DNA from 2 places in the Cupriavidus sp. OV096 genome. Region 2 is predicted to be linked to the other one. Evidence: predicted binding sites of a transcription regulator. Region 2 holds the regulator's gene; the other holds the start of a gene.
The links. Region 2 encodes sigma-54, which starts transcription at its own class of promoters, with help from an activator protein. Its sites were predicted from a motif close to TGGCANGNAANCTGCTTT; they were not measured.

Region 1 (7,599 bases), on a different contig from region 2:
CGAAGTTCATCACTTTTTTCTTGGTCTTGAGGAGGGGGACGAAGGGAATACCGGTGCCGAATTTCGGGCCATTTATATCAGCCGGCCGGCGCGCCATCCATCCGACTCTGTATCGCAATGTATCTGGCCGCGTGAGGATACATGGCGAGCCAAAACCGTGCATTGGCGACACGTTGGGCGGGCACTTGGCGGTCACACTGCGTGGGTTCGTACAAGCCCCGTACAAGCCCACTTCTTTGCATTGGGCGAATCAACCAGGAGAAATCTTTATGTCCCGTGCAGTGACCCCATCCGTTTGGCAATTCGCATTGGCCCGCCGGGCCATTTCTGGCGCGGCAGTGCTCGCGGCCTTCGGCTTTGCCGGCGCCATGCAGCCGGCATTTGCCGCGGATTCGGCGCCGAAGGCTGCCGCCGCGCAGCGCGCCAGCACCGACGAGAGTATTCGTCCGTTCAAGGTGCATGTGCCCCAGCGCCAGCTCGACGATTTGCGCAAGCGGATTGCGGCCACGCGCTGGCCCGACAAGGAAATCGTCAGCGATCAATCCCAGGGCATCCAGACGGCGCAGGTTCAGGAACTCGTCAAATATTGGGGATCCCAATATGACTGGCGCAAGGCCGAGAAGGAACTGAATGCGCTGCCCCAATTCGTCACGACGATCGACGGGGTGGATATTCATTTCATCCACGTCCGCTCGCGCAACCCCAAGGCCCTGCCGGTCATCCTGACGCACGGCTGGCCGGGCTCGATTTTCGAGTTCACCAAGACGATTGGCCCGCTGACCGACCCCACCGCCTTTGGCGGCTCGGCGGATGACGCGTTCGATGTCGTGATTCCGTCGATTCCCGGCTACGGCTTTTCGGGCAAGCCCACCGAACTGGGCTGGGGGCCGGACCGCACCGCGCGCGCGTGGGATGTCCTGATGAAGCGGCTTGGTTATACGCACTATGTTTCACAGGGTGGCGACCATGGCTCGGTCATTTCCGATGCCCTCGCGCGGCAGGCGCCGAAAGGCTTGCTGGCCATCCATCTGAATATGCCCGCCACCGTGCCGGGTCCGCTGATGAAGTCGATTCTCAGCGGCGATGCGCCGCCGTCGGAACTGACCGCTCCGGAGCGCGATGCCTACCAGTCGCTGAGCACCTTCTTCGGCCGCAATGCCGCCTACGGCGGAATGATGGTGACCCGGCCGCAGACCATTGGCTACGCGTTGTCTGATTCGCCACTGGGCCTGGCCGCCTGGACCTACGAGAAAATCGTGCAATGGAGCGACAGCGACGGCGTGCCCGAGCGCGTGGTGTCCCGGGACGCGATCCTGAATGACATCACCCTCTATTGGCTGACGAATACGGGCGCCTCGTCCTCGCGTTTCTATTGGGAAAACAATAATAACAACTTCAGCGCCGACGCGCAGAAGACGCGCGAGATCAAGGTGCCGGTGGCGATCAGCGTATTCCCGCACGAGATTTACCGCGCGCCGGAAAGCTGGAGCAAGCAGGCCTACCCCTCGCTGATGTACTACCACCAGGCTGCCAAGGGCGGGCATTTCGCCGCCTGGGAGCAGCCGCAACTGTTTGCCGAGGAACTCCGCGCGGCATTCAAGTCCGTGCGCCAACCCGTGCGCTAACGCTTTCGCCGACCTTCCCGTGGAAGCGATTTCCCGTCCGGCCGCAAGGCTGGGCGGGTTTTTTACGTCCATTCCGCTACACCCCCATTACCCGCAGCCCCAGCAAGACCACCACCGCCACCCCCAGCAGTGCCGCCAGCGCTTGCCAGAACCGCAGCGGGTTTCGCTCCAGCAGCGGGGGCGTGGCGCGTTGCCAGAGCGGCTCGGTGGGCGCCCGCAATGCCTGGACGAATTCCGACAGGGCTTCGTGCCGCTTCAGCGCGTTGGAGTGCAGGGCGCGCCGCAGGGTGTCGTCGACCCAGGCCGGGAGTTCGGGGCGCTGCTCGCGCAGGCTGGTGTAGCGCAGGCGGCGGACGTCGGCGCGGTCGCGGATGCGCGTGACTTGCAGGCCGTAGGGCAGCTTGCCGGTCAGCATCTGGTAGGCGAGGGTGGCCAGCGAGAACAGGTCGGAGGCCGCCGTGCCGTCATCGCCGACGAAGTACTCCGGCGCGGTGTATTGCAGCGTGCCGACCGGCATGGCGGCGTGGGGCGGCCGCGTGGCCTCGGCCAGCCCTGCCACGTGGACCGAGCCGAAATCGATGATCTTGACGGTGCCCGAGCGGTCGATCATGACGTTCTCGGGGCGGAGGTCCTGGTGCAGCATCTCGCGCCGGTGGAACGCCTGCAGGCCGGTGGCCAGTTGGGCGATGATGCCGCGCACGGCGTCCAGGTCGGGCTGGGGATGATCGATCATCCATTGCGCCAGCGTCTGGCCTTCGAGGTACTCCATCGCCACGAACAGGTGCTTGCGGGGCCGGTCCGCCGCGTGGGGGCGCAGCACGTGCTGGTTGTCGATGCGTCGGGCGACCCATTCCTCGAGCAGGAAGCCCTCCAGATGGGCCGCATCGTCGCGTTGATCGACGGCAGGCGTTTTCAGCGCCACGTGTTGTCCGCTGTGGTCGTCCGTCGCCAGATAGACATGGCTGCGCGCGCTCCCATGCAGCGCCCGGACGATGGTGTAGCCCTCGAACTGCATGCGGGGCGTGAGCGGCGGCGGCAGGGTCAGGTGCCCGGTCTGCGCCATCGCGTTGCGGGCGCCGGGTTCGGGCAGGGCGTCGACACGGGCCAGCAGCAGCGTGACGTTGTCCTCGCTGCCGCGCGTCAGGGCCAGCGCCGTCAGCGTCTGCGCGGCGCGGTCCAGGTCGTCGCCGCTGGCGGTCAGGGCCTGGTGGACATCGGCGGCTTCCAGGTATTCGTAGGCGCCGTCGGTGGCCAGCAGGTAGATCTCGCCGGGCTCCACGCCCCACGTCCGATAGTCGATTTCGACAGACGGGCTCGCACCCAGCGCTCGGCCCAGATAGGCCTCAGAGGCCGACACGCAGACCCGATGATCGACGGTGAGCTGCTCCAGCGTGTGCCGATGCAGCCGATAGACGCGCGCGTCGCCCACGTGCAGCAGGTGGGCCTCCCGCGCCTTGAAGATCAGCGCGCTGAATGTGCAGACGTAGCCGCGGTCGCGGTCGAAGCGGGCTTCGCTGTGACGGCTCTGCGCGTGGAGCCAGGAGTTGACGGCGGCCAGCACGCACTGCGCCGCCCGCCGCACCGTCCAGGCTTCGGACGTGCAGTAGTAGTCCTCGAGGAAGGTGCGGACGGCGGCGGCGCTGGCGATCTGGCTGACCGCGCTGCTGCTGATGCCGTCCGCCAGCGCCAGCGCGACCCCCTTGGTCACGCGGTGGTGGCCGGCGGGGTGGGTCACGCCATGAAAGTCCTGGTTGACCGCCTTCCGGCCAGCGTCCGAGTGTTGGCCAACGCTGACCTGGAGCCCGCCGGACATGGCGCGGTCGCCTCGATACCGGGTAGTGATCCGATCAGCCCAGCGCGCGCTTGCTGGCCGACTTGTAGTGCGTGCTGTAGAGCGTGATGCCCACGAAGGTCAGGCCACCCACCAGGTTGCCCAGCACAGTCGGGATTTCATTCCAGATCAGGTAGTCCATGAGGGTGAAGTTGCCGCCCAGCATCAGGCCCGACGGGAACAGGAACATGTTCACGATGGAGTGCTCGAAGCCCATGTAGAAGAACACGAGCACGGGCATCCACATGCCGATGACCTTGCCGGACACCGAGGTCGACATCATGGCCGCCACCACGCCGGTGGAGACCATCCAGTTGCACATCACGGCGCGGATGAACAGCGTCAGCATGCCGGCGGCGCCATGCGCGGCGTAGCCCACGGTGCGGCCTTCGCCGATGTGGCCGATCTTCTGGCCGATGGCGTTCGGGGCTTCGGAGAAGCCGAAGGTGAAGATGATGGCCATGAAGAACGCCACGGTGACGGCGCCGGCGAGGTTGCCACAGAACACCAGGCCCCAGTTGCGCAGCACGCCGCTCCAGGTGGCGCCCGGGCGGCGGTCCAGCACGGCCAGCGGCGCGAGCGTGAAGACGCCGGTCAGCAGGTCGAAGCCCATCAGGTACAGCATGCAGAAGCCAACCGGGAACAGCAGCGCGCCAACCAGCGCGTTGCCGGTGTTGACAGTGATGGACACCGCGAAGGCTGCCGCCAGCGCCAGGATGGCGCCGGCCATATAGGACCGGATCAGCGTGTCACGCGTGGACATCAGCAGCTTGGACTCTCCGGCATCGACCATCTTGGTGACGAACTCGGTGGGGGCGAGATAGGCCATGGGGTATTCCTCTCCGTTTCCTTCGTTTGGCTCAGAAAAGACAAACGGCGTCCGTCCGCCCGGCCTATGGCCGGCACGTGACAGGACGCCGTCATCCTTGATGCTTTACAGGGTGATGCACTGCCGGGCCGTCATCAGCCCGATGTCAGTGCTGACGCACGTTCCATGCCCGCCGCCGGGTGGGGCCGGGTTGGGCCGGGTTGGGGCAAGTGACGATCTAGGGGGCGTTGGTAGTGCATGGGCTGCCCGCTTTTGGTGCGCGCGGCCGGGCGGGTTCAATCCTGGTGCTGATCGTCGTCCTGTGGGGGCAGGGCGAGGCCGGTGAGCGAGAGGGTGGCTTCGGCAATGTCCGCCAGCCGGCGGTTGTTGTCCATCGACGCCTTCTGCAAGGCCCGGAACGCGGCGTCCTCGCTGAGCCCCATGCGGGCCATCAGCGCGTTCTTGGCGCGCTCGATCACCTTGCGCTCCTTGAGCGCGCGCCGGGCGGCATCGAGTTCCACTTCGGTCTGGGCCAGTCGCGCCGACTGCTGGCGCAGCAGGCGCTCCAGCGACGTGACGGTGGTGGCGTGCACCTCGGCGGGTCCGTTTCCGGCATCGGGCATGCCCGGCAGCACAGGGGCGGCGGCGGGTTGCTCGGCCACATCGAAAAAGCGCTCGACGGCATGGGTATGGGGCGGTGGGTTGTCCAGTAGCTGGCGCAGCAGCCCGGCCGAATCCTGGAGATCGGCCTGGGAACGCTGGATCTGCGCCTCGCAGGCCTTGCGCAGGTCCTGCACCACCTGCATCTCCAGCGTCCACATGCCCGTGATGACCTCGCTGCAGACTTCGAACCACTTCTCGCTGTCGTCGTGCACCAGCGCCGTGCCCGGCGGCGTGGTCAGCAGCGTGCGGCGCATGCCGTCCTGCGCGGCGACCGCGGCGCTGGCCTGCCGTTGCCGCCATGCGGCGAGCAGCGACGGATCGGCGAAGCGCTCGAACATCTGGAAGCTGCGCTGCTGGGCTTCCACCAACTGCTGCACGCGCTGCGGCGCGGTGCCCGCACAGGTGCCGGAGGCGAACATCTGCGCCCCGACGGCCCGCTCCTGCCCGGCGGCTTCCTTGCCCTGCACGAGGTAGACGAAGGCCACCAGCGGCCGGGCGATGCCCGGATACATGGCCACATCGGCCAGATGGAAGATCAGCTCCAGCAGCGCGGCAATCAGGCGGCTGAACGCCGCCACGGCGTCGTGCGCGGTGGTCTGGCATTGATCGATGGACTGGCGCAGCGCCGGCAGCGTGGCCAGATCGAGCTGGACCCAGGCCATCAACGACACCATCGACGCCGTACCCGTATGACCCGCTTCCAGCTGGCTGGCGAAGCGCTCGCCCAGCCGGGAGGCGATGTGGACCGCCTCGCCCATCGCCGTCTGGCGCTCCTGCGCCAGCCGTTGCCCACCGGAGGCCAGGAAGATGCTGCTGGCCCCCCGTTCACGCTGCAAGGCGTGGATCAGCTGGCCGATCAGGTCGGCCAACTCCACGCGACTTGCCATCAGGCGGACGGCCTCGATTTCGAGCTGCTTGGCCCGAAGGACGAGGGTTGAGGCGGAAAGGGGCATTGTTCTGGGAATGTGGGCGCGGCCGGGATGGGTACTACGCATTTGCCCGGTACTACGCAAATGTCGTGCCATTTGTATCATCCGCCGTACCTTCCCGGCCCCCCGGACCGGCTACAGCGCCTGCACCTGCACAGGCGCGCCGGGTTTGCCGTTCTCGGACGGGGCGATCACGAGATAGCGGCGCGCGCCGGCCCCCGTATCGTCGCGCACCACCTGCCGGATCGGGCCAATCGCGTTGACGATGGCCGAGCCCGCCGGATTCGACATGAAGGCGGCGAGCGGCTCCAGCGGGCCGCTGCCGTCCGCGCGGGTGGCGAGCGCCAGCACGTAGGGACGCTTGGGCTGCAATCCGGTGGCCGATGCCTGCAGGACCTGGAGCAGCCCCTGATCGAACAGCGTGACGCTGGTCGGCGCATGGTCGGTGGCCACAGGCTTGCCGTTCACGACGCCATGCAGCTTCAGCTGCGTGGTCTGCCCGGCCACCCCCAGCGGCTGGAGTCCCTGCGTGCCGTCGCCCTCAGGCACGGCGTTCGGCACATAGGCGATGGCCTGCGGCGCCTGCCCGACCGGCACGTTGGCGACTACCCGATTGGTGGCGGTGTCGATGGCGGCCAGCTGGTCGGCGTTCTCCAGCCCCACGTAGATGCGCGTGCCGTCGCCCGAAGGCCAGATGCCGTGCGGCAGGCTGCCCACCGGAATCGTGGCCACCTGGGAGAAGTCATCGGTCCGGAACACCTTGACCTGATTCAGCCCGCCGACCGTGATGTAGGCGAAGTCGCCCGCCGCCGTGTGGGCGAAGTTCACGTGGTTGGTGATCGGGCCGGTCTCCAGCGTCTTGATCAGGCGGAAGGGCGGGCGGGCCTCGAACACCTGGGCCTTGCCGACGTCCTTGAGCGTGAACCAGACCTGCTTGCCGTCAGGCGTGGCGGCGATGTTCGGGCAGAACGGGCTCTCCTGCTTCACGCGCCCCACGATCTGATGGTCGGCCACGCTGACCACGGCCGTTTCCGGATTGAACGACGAGCAGATGTAGCCGTACTTGCCATCGGGGGAGAAGATCTGCATGCCCGGGCCGTCGGCCACGGTGATGCGGGTCTTTTCCTGGAACGTGGCGGCGTCGATCACCGAGATGTAGTTCTCCCCGCGCACGGTGACCCAGACCTCCTTGCCGTCCGGCGTGTAGAACGCCTCGTGCGGCGACCGTCCCACGTAGGTGACGTGCTTGACGGCGTTGGTAGCCGTGTCGATGAACGACACCGAGTTCGACCCAATCGACACGATGGCAAGCGTGCGGTGATCCGGCGAGAAGCCCATCCCGTGGACCAGCACCTGACCGCGATACAGCGGGCTGAAGTTGCCCGGCGCGGGGTCGCCCAGGCGGATGACGCCCAGCAGCCGGTTGTCCGCCGGGTCTGTCACGGAAACCGTGTTGGAGAACTGCTCGGCGGCATAGAGGCGGTCGCGGTGGCTGATGGGGACGTCCGGGGCCGTCGACGGTCCCGGCGCCTGCCCGGCCAGAACCGCGCTGGCCGCGCCGAGCAGCAGCATGAGGGAGAGGGTGTTCCTGAGGGAATGTCTTGTCATGGTCGTGGGCGCATCAGTGCGCGTGAGCGGAATGGCTGGGGGTGGTGGGTTGGCTGGCCGATTGGGCCGGATCGGGGCGGGTGGGCGCCGGCGCGGATGGGGGCAGGGGCTGTCCGAGCGCGAGCCGCATCGCGG
Region 2 (7,599 bases):
AATGTGATGCTGGCGCATATAGCGGTGGACGATCTCGATGCGCATGCCGGCATCGGGCAGCGCCATCAGCATCTGCTTGGCCTTGAGCGGCACGGGCAGCAACTCGCAGAGCCGGTTGGCGACCCAGCTCGGGTCATCCCAGCGATACGGTTCGTTGAAGGGCAGGCGGGATTTATCGGTCTGCTCGGCATGGATGGCGCTGACGATGCGCCGCAGCGCCGACAGGCATTCGCCGAGCAATTCGAGCTTGCAGTCGATCTCGTCGGGCGGCAGCAACTCCACCCGGGCCACGATCAGGCCGTCATCCCGTGTGGTGTGGGAAAGGACCTGGAAGCGTTGCCGGCCGCGCGCCTCGATCAGCAGCACGCCCAGTTGCTCCATATTGCAGTCGACGATGTCGGCCAGGCAGCCCACGTCTTCGGGCACAGTGGGCTGGTCCTGCTGCGCCACCTCGTTGCCACTCGCGATCAGGCAGACGCCGAACGGCGTGTGGTCGCGCATGCAGTTGCGCACCATGTCCACATAGCGCGCCTCGAACACGCGCAGCGGCAGGCGGCCATCGGGAAACAGTACCGTGTGGAGCGGAAACAGGGGCAGCGCGTCCAGATCAGGCGCGGGATGCGTCGAATGACCAGTGTCTGGTGGATGTGACGACATGCGATGCCGGTTCCGGTTCCACTGCCAGGGAGGGACGTTGGCGCGTCAGCCTGCCGGGGCAAGCTCGCGGTGTCTGACCAGCACATTACCATGTGCCCGGAAGTAGTTGGCAAGTCTTTCCGCGATAAACACCGAGCGGTGCTGGCCGCCCGTGCAGCCAATCGCCACGGTCAGATAGCTGCGGTTATCGGCGATGAAACTCGGCAGCCACTTCTCCACATAGGCGCGGATGTCCTCCGCCATCGCGAGCACCATCGGCTGGCTTTGCAGGAAGTCGATCACCGGCACGTCGCGGCCGGTGAGCGGGCGCAGCGCGAGGTCGTAGTAGGGGTTGGGCAGCGAGCGCACGTCGAAGACCATGTCCGCGTCACTTGGCACGCCATGCTTGAAGCCGAACGATTCGAATAGCAACGTGAGCTGCTGGCTCTCGCCCCGGATCAACTCCTTGATCCAGCTACGCAGCGTGTTGGTGCGGACGTTGCTGGTATCGATGCGGTGCGCCGATTCGGCCAGCGGGCTCAGCAGCTCGCGCTCCATCTCGATGGCTTCGATCAGCGAGGTATCGTGCGGTGCCGCATCGGCATTGGCGCTGCCCGGCAGGGCGGGTACCTCGGCCACGCGCCCGGACAACGGGTGGCGGCGGCGTGTTTCGGAGTAGCGCTGCACCAGCGCGTCGGTGTTGGCGGTCAGGAACAGCACCTGCACCTGATGGCCGGCGGCGGCCAGTTGGCGCACGGTGTCCGGCAGCCGCGCCAGCGACTCGCGGCTGCGAATGTCGGTGGCCACGCCCAGGTGGGTATAGCCCTGCTCGGCCAGGTAGCTGGTCAGCTCGGGCAGGAATTGTGCCGGGAGGTTGTCGACGCAGTAGTAGCCTGCATCTTCCAGGACATTGAGGGCGACAGACTTGCCGGAGCCGGAGATTCCGGTGATGAGGAGGATCCGCATAGCCCTGCAAGGATAGCACCGGGTGATGGCTGCGTCATGACACCCGGCGCACAAAAAGTGACGATCAGGCCGCCGGCTTGGACAGGCAATCGCTCATGAACTTCTTGTAGTCGTCGCCCTTCTTGCCCTTGCCCTGCTTGCTGCAGGCGGTCATCTTGTCCTGCTGGGTCTTGGGTTCGGCGGCGGCGGCGGGCTTGTTGGAGAGGCAGTCGCTCATGAACTTGTTGCGCTCGTCGCCCTTCTTGCCGGTGGCCTGGGCGTTGCAGGCCTTCATCTTGTCCTGTTGGGCGTTGGGGGCCTTGGCGCCAGAGGCGGCGGGGGCCGAGGCACTCTGGGCAAACGCGCCCGTGGCCAGCAGCGGGGTCACCAGCAAACACATCGCGATCAGCTTCTTCATGCTTCTCTCCTTGGCTGTGGAAACACTACGAATGGGTCCGATCCATTGGCTCGATGCCCATTACAGCACAAACGATGGAGAGCCGTGGCGCGTTGACGCGCCACCGCATCAGAGCAGGCGGCCCTGGCCGCGCGAGACCACGTCCGCCTGCATGGCGGCGCGCTGACGGTCCATGAAGTCGCGCAAGGTGTCGATGCCGCGCAGGCGCAGTATCGTATTGCGCACCGCAGCCTCGACCAGCACGGCCAGGTTGCGGCCGGCTGCCACCTGGATCTTCACCATGTGGATTGGCAGGCCCAGGACATCGAGGTATTGCGAGTCAAGCGGCAGGCGCTCGAACTCGCCGTCGTTGCGGCGCACGAGCTGCACCACGAGCTTGAGCTTCATCTTCCGGCGCACGGCCGTCTCGCCGAAGATCGTCTTGATGTCGAGCAGGCCCAGGCCGCGCACTTCCAGCAGGTTCTGCAGCAGCGGCGGGCAGCGGCCCTCGATGAAGTCGGGTCCGAGTCGCACAAAATCCACCGCATCGTCGGCCACGAGACCGTGGCCGCGCGAGATCAGTTCCAGGCCCAGTTCGCTCTTGCCCAGGCCGGACTCGCCCATGATCAGCACGCCCATGCCGAGGATGTCGAGGAACACGCCGTGCATCGTCACGCGCGGGGCGGAGATGCGCGACAGGTAGAGCCGCAGATGGTCGATCACAGCCGCCGACGACACCGGCGTGGTGAACAGCGGCGTGGACGAGCGCGTGCAGCGCAGCTCCAGGTCTGGCGGCGGCTCCATGCCATCCGCCACGACGAGGAACGGCGGCTCGAGCAGGATCAGCTCGCCCATCTGGCGCTTGCGCGGCTCGTCGTCGAGGCGCTGGTAGTAGAGGATTTCCGGCTTGCCGAGCACCTGGATCCGGTTCGGGTGGATCAGGTTCAAGTGGCCGACGAGGTCCGCCGCCGAGGTGGCTTCGCGGGCGAATTCCACGTCGAAGGCCCGGTCGGCCCCTTCCAGGCCAGCGACCCACGAGAGCTTGATATCGGCTGCGTTGTCGTCGAAGATCGACTGCGAGGTGACGCCGGTGAGTTCCATGCGCGTATGACTTTCGGGGGCGGACAGGCCGTTTCAGGCGGCCGTTGGGGCGGGAGTCAGGGGTGCCACTGCGTCAGCAGATCATGCACCGCTTCCGACGTGGGCAGTGTGGCGAGGCCCTCGCGCATCTCGCGGTCCGAGAGCAGTTGGGCGATTTCCGACAGGATTTCCAGATGTTGTTGCGTGGCCTGTTCCGGCACGAGCAGGAAGATCAACAGCGACACCGGCTTGCCGTCCGGCGATTCGAACGGAATGGGCTCGGCCAGGCGCATGAAGCCGGCCAGCGGCTGCTTGAGACCCTTGATGCGGCCATGCGGAATGGCCACGCCGGCACCCAGACCCGTGGAACCCAGCGATTCGCGCGCGAACAGGTTATCGGTCACGGTAGCACGCGCCACGCCATGGTTGTTCTCGAACAGGAGCCCGGCTTGCTCGAACACCCGCTTCTTGCTGGTGACGGTGACGTCGAGATGGATGTTGCCGGGTGGCAGCAATTTGGCCAAACGATTCATGGGCGATGCGCGAGAAGTCAGGTTAGCGGGCCGGGGCGCGAAGGCCGTCCCGCCGGATTCGGGGCGAAACTTGGGTACCGAGATCTTGTCTGGGACGCCCGCATTGGAGCGTCCGGCCATTATAGAGCAGGGCTCCACCGCGATTTTGCGATGCAGCGCCGGGGTCGCGGCGGTGCCACGACGTGCCGGCCGGCTTGCCCACCCGGGGTGTCCCGGGGCCGTCCTGTCGTTATTTGTATGGCGGAGCATACACCGAGGCGGGCGGCTTGCGAACACTTGTTCCCATTTTGACCGCTCCCGGGGGCCCCGGGTCGCCCTCCGGCGTGGCAATAAGGTAACGAAACATTCCAGGTGCCCGCACCGTCACCGCCATGGCGCGCGCCCATCAAAAAAGCCGCGCTGATTGCGCGGCTTGAGCTCTTCTTTTCAGTCCTCTGCAGGGTCGGCAACCGCTCTGTTTTCGGTTGCCTGCAGGTGTCTACTGCTGCGTCAGTTGCTGGGCGGCCATCTGGTACTTCACCGCCTCGCGATCGTGGCCCTGTACGCGGTCCTTGTAGCGGATGACCTGGCGGTCGAGCTTGTCGACCAGACAGTCGATCGCCGCATACAGATCTTCATGATGCGCTTCGACGAAGATGTCCTTCCCCTTCAGATGCAGATTGATTTCCGCGTACTGGCGCCGGTCCTTCTCCTTGTGGTTGTCCACCGATAGCAGCACGCTCACGCCGATGACCTGATCGAAATGCCTGACAATTCGCTCCAGTTTCGTTTCCACATACTCACGCAGCGGGGGCGTGATGTCGAGGTGGTGTCCACTGATCTTGAAGTTCATAGCGCTTCTCCTTCTGAAAGAGCCGCACCAGGCAGGCGGTTGCGGCTCGGCTACAAAGTCTTGCGGAGATTGACTGCGGGGATCTTGAGCGCTTCGCGGTATTTCGCCACCGTGCGGCGTGCGACCACGAAGCCTTGCTCACCCAGCAGTTCGGCGATCCGGCTGTCGGAAAGAGGATTCCTGGGGTCTTCGGCTCCTATCAGTTGCTTGATCAGCGCGCGGATTGCCGTGGAGGAGGCCGCGCCGCCAGTCTCCGTAGAGACGTGGCTCCCAAAGAAGTACTTCAACTCGAAAGTACCCATGGGCGTGGCCATGTACTTATTCGTGGTGACCCGGGAAATGGTCGACTCATGTAAACCGAGTGTATCGGCTATTTCCCGCAAAACCAAGGGGCGCATCGCGATTTCGCCATGCGTGAAAAAGTTCTTTTGACGTTCCACAATTGCCTGCGAAACACGCAGGATCGTATCGAATCGTTGCTGGATGTTCTTGATAAGCCACCGCGCCTCCTGAAGCTTCTGCTGCAGGCCTGCCGTCCCCGTTTCGCCCTTCGCGCCGCGCAGGATCTGCGCATACATGTCGTTGATGCGCAGCCGTGGCATGACATCCGGATTGAGCGCCGCGATCCACCCGCTGCCGCTCTTGCGCACGAACACGTCGGGCACCACGAAGTCGGCCTCGGGACGGTTGAACGCGTGCCCCGGATACGGCGCCAGCGAGCGAATCAGTTCGTGTGCCGCCTTCAGTGCTATTTCGTCCACCTGGAGCGCTTTCTTTAGCCGCGTGTAGTCGCGCACGGCCAGCAGTTCCAGATGATGATTGACGATGGTCAGCGCCAGCTCACGATGCGAGTGCTTCAGGCGACGCAATTGCAGGCTGAGGCACTCCGCGGCATTGCGCGCGCCCACGCCGGGCGGGTCGAAGCTCTGCAGCAGGGTCAGGATCGCGTGGACTTCGTCGATCTCGAATTCGAGTTCCTCGGGCAGTTCGGTGCAGATTTCCTCGAGCGAGGCGCTCAGGTAGCCGTCATCGTCGAGCGATTCGATCAGGAAGATGGCCAGGCCCTTGTCGCGCACCGAGATCTTCAGCGGGGCCAACTGCCCCATCAGGTGCTCGCGCAGCGTGGGTTCGGCATCGCGCAGTTGCATCGGCGACTTTTCGTCCTCGTCGCCCTGGGGGCGGCGGGCGAAGTCGTCGAGGCTCCAGTCGCTGCCGTAGTCCTCGCTGCCGTTGTCGTTGTAGTTGTCGTCCTCACCGCCGGACGCGCCATCGGTGCGCGCGTCGCCGTTGGGCTGAGGCTCGGAGGAGGCCGGCGCGGGGGCGCTCTGGAGGTTGACCGAGCCATCGGCGGCTACCCGCAACGGGCTTTCGATCCAGTCGTTTTCGCGTTCGAGCAGGGGATTTTCGGTCAGCGCCTGTTCCACTTCCTGCTGGAGTTCAAGCGTCGAGAGCTGCAACAATCGAATCGACTGTTGCAGCTGCGGGGTCAATGCCAGATGTTGCGAGAGACGAAGCTGAAGCGACGGTTTCATGCGACCTATTCTATGCGCATCCTTCCGACTATGGAACGGAAATTGCTATCGCCTATCGCTCTGACTTCCTGATCGACCCCGGCTGTCGCCGTGGAGGCCGGGAGAAGCGCGGCCGCACGCGGCGGCCGATGGGTCACATGCGGAAATTTTCGCCCAGGTACACGCGTCGCACGGACTCGTTGGCGATGATTTCCTCAGGCTGGCCGGCGGCCAGCACCGTGCCTTCGCTGATGATGTAGGCGTGGTCGCAGATGCCGAGCGTCTCGCGCACGTTGTGGTCGGTGATCAGCACGCCGATGTTGCGCGCCTTCAGGAAGCTCACGATGCGCTGGATTTCGCCCACGGCGATGGGGTCCACGCCGGCGAACGGCTCGTCCAGCAGGATGAAGCGCGGCGCGGAGGCCAGCGCCCGGGCAATTTCCACGCGGCGGCGCTCGCCGCCGGAGAGCGACAGCGCCGGGTTGTTGCGCAGATGGGCGATCTGCAGGTCATCCAGCAGCGAATCCAGGCGGCGTTCGATCTCGGCCTTCGGCAGCGGCTTGCCCTTCTCCAATTGCAACTCGAGCACGGCGCGGATGTTTTCCTCGACGTTGAGCTTGCGGAAGACCGAGGCCTCCTGCGGCAGGTAGGACAGGCCCATGCGGGCGCGCTCGTGGATCGGCAGGCCGCTGATGTGCTGGTCGTCCAGCACGATGTCGCCCTCATCCAGTGCCACCAGGCCCACGATCATGTAGAACGACGTGGTCTTGCCGGCGCCGTTCGGACCGAGCAGGCCGACCACCTCGCCGCTCTTCACGTCCAGCGAGACGTCCTTGACCACGGTGCGCGAACCGTAGCGCTTCTTCAGGTGGCGCACGACCAGCGTGCTGCTGTCGGTACGGGCGGCCGACGGGGCTGCGGAGGCGTTCGGGGCGAGCGTGGCGGAGTCGTTCATCAGGTCAATGCATGCGTGACGCGGCGGGCGCGTCCGGGGTTCAGGGCTTGCCGGGCGCGGGCGCCGGCTTCAGTTCCAGCGGCGGCGGCGCGGCGGCGCCGCTGGCCGGGTCCGCGCGCGGCGAGAGCACGGCGCGCACGCGGCCGGACGGGTTGCCGGTGGAGGTGTTGTTGTCGCCGCCGGCAGCCGTGTAGTACTCGTTGCGGCTGTCGTAGGTGATCACGGCGCCGCGGATCTCGTCGACGGTCTTCGCGCCGGCGATGCGCGCCGCGCGGGCATGACCGATCAGCTTCGACATTTCCTGCTTGCCGTCGTACTCGATGCGGTCGCCCCAGCCGTCGATGTATTCGTCCACGCCGTCGCGCTTCTGGCGGATATACGCCTGGCGGCCCGGATTGGCCGTGGCCACCGCGTACTGGTAGCCCTCGGGGTCGGTGCGGATCTGCGCGGCGTCCGACTTCAGCACCATCGTGCCCTTGGTCAGCACGACGTTGCCGGTCAGCGTGTAGATCTGCTTCACGTCGTCATAGCTGGCGTTGTTGGCCTCCAGCACCAGCGGCTTGTCCTTGTCGGCACGCTCCGCCAGGGCCGGCTGGGCCAGGGTCGCGCCGAGCGCGGCGATTGCCACCGCCAGGGCGGGCACGATGCGGCGACAGGACAACGTCGTCAGGGATGGGGTCATGTTGGTCAGCTGAGAGAATGACGGGCGA

Region 1: BM115_RS13635 (nitrate- and nitrite sensing domain-containing protein) is a predicted target of sigma-54. The motif match lies at 5,934-5,951, and genes of this name have one in related genera.

Annotation. Positions count from the first base shown of each region.
Region 1 covers NZ_FOWM01000005.1:146,116-153,714, forward strand. The annotation lists gene BM115_RS13615 (cytochrome P450) at 1-10, opposite strand, end outside; gene BM115_RS13620 (epoxide hydrolase family protein) at 369-1,625, shown strand; gene BM115_RS13625 (bifunctional protein-serine/threonine kinase/phosphatase) at 1,702-3,438, opposite strand; gene BM115_RS13630 (formate/nitrite transporter family protein) at 3,473-4,285, opposite strand; gene BM115_RS13635 (nitrate- and nitrite sensing domain-containing protein) at 4,561-5,880, opposite strand; gene BM115_RS13640 (YncE family protein) at 5,992-7,464, opposite strand; gene BM115_RS13645 (DUF305 domain-containing protein) at 7,478-7,599, opposite strand, start outside.
Region 2 covers NZ_FOWM01000002.1:466,555-474,153, forward strand. The annotation lists gene BM115_RS06155 (LON peptidase substrate-binding domain-containing protein) at 1-657, opposite strand, end outside; gene rapZ (RNase adapter RapZ) at 703-1,602, opposite strand; gene BM115_RS06165 (PsiF family protein) at 1,667-1,999, opposite strand; gene hprK (HPr(Ser) kinase/phosphatase) at 2,108-3,079, opposite strand; gene BM115_RS06175 (PTS sugar transporter subunit IIA) at 3,136-3,591, opposite strand; gene hpf (ribosome hibernation-promoting factor, HPF/YfiA family) at 4,070-4,423, opposite strand; gene BM115_RS06185 (RNA polymerase factor sigma-54) at 4,474-5,955, opposite strand; gene lptB (LPS export ABC transporter ATP-binding protein) at 6,089-6,889, opposite strand; gene lptA (lipopolysaccharide transport periplasmic protein LptA) at 6,930-7,571, opposite strand.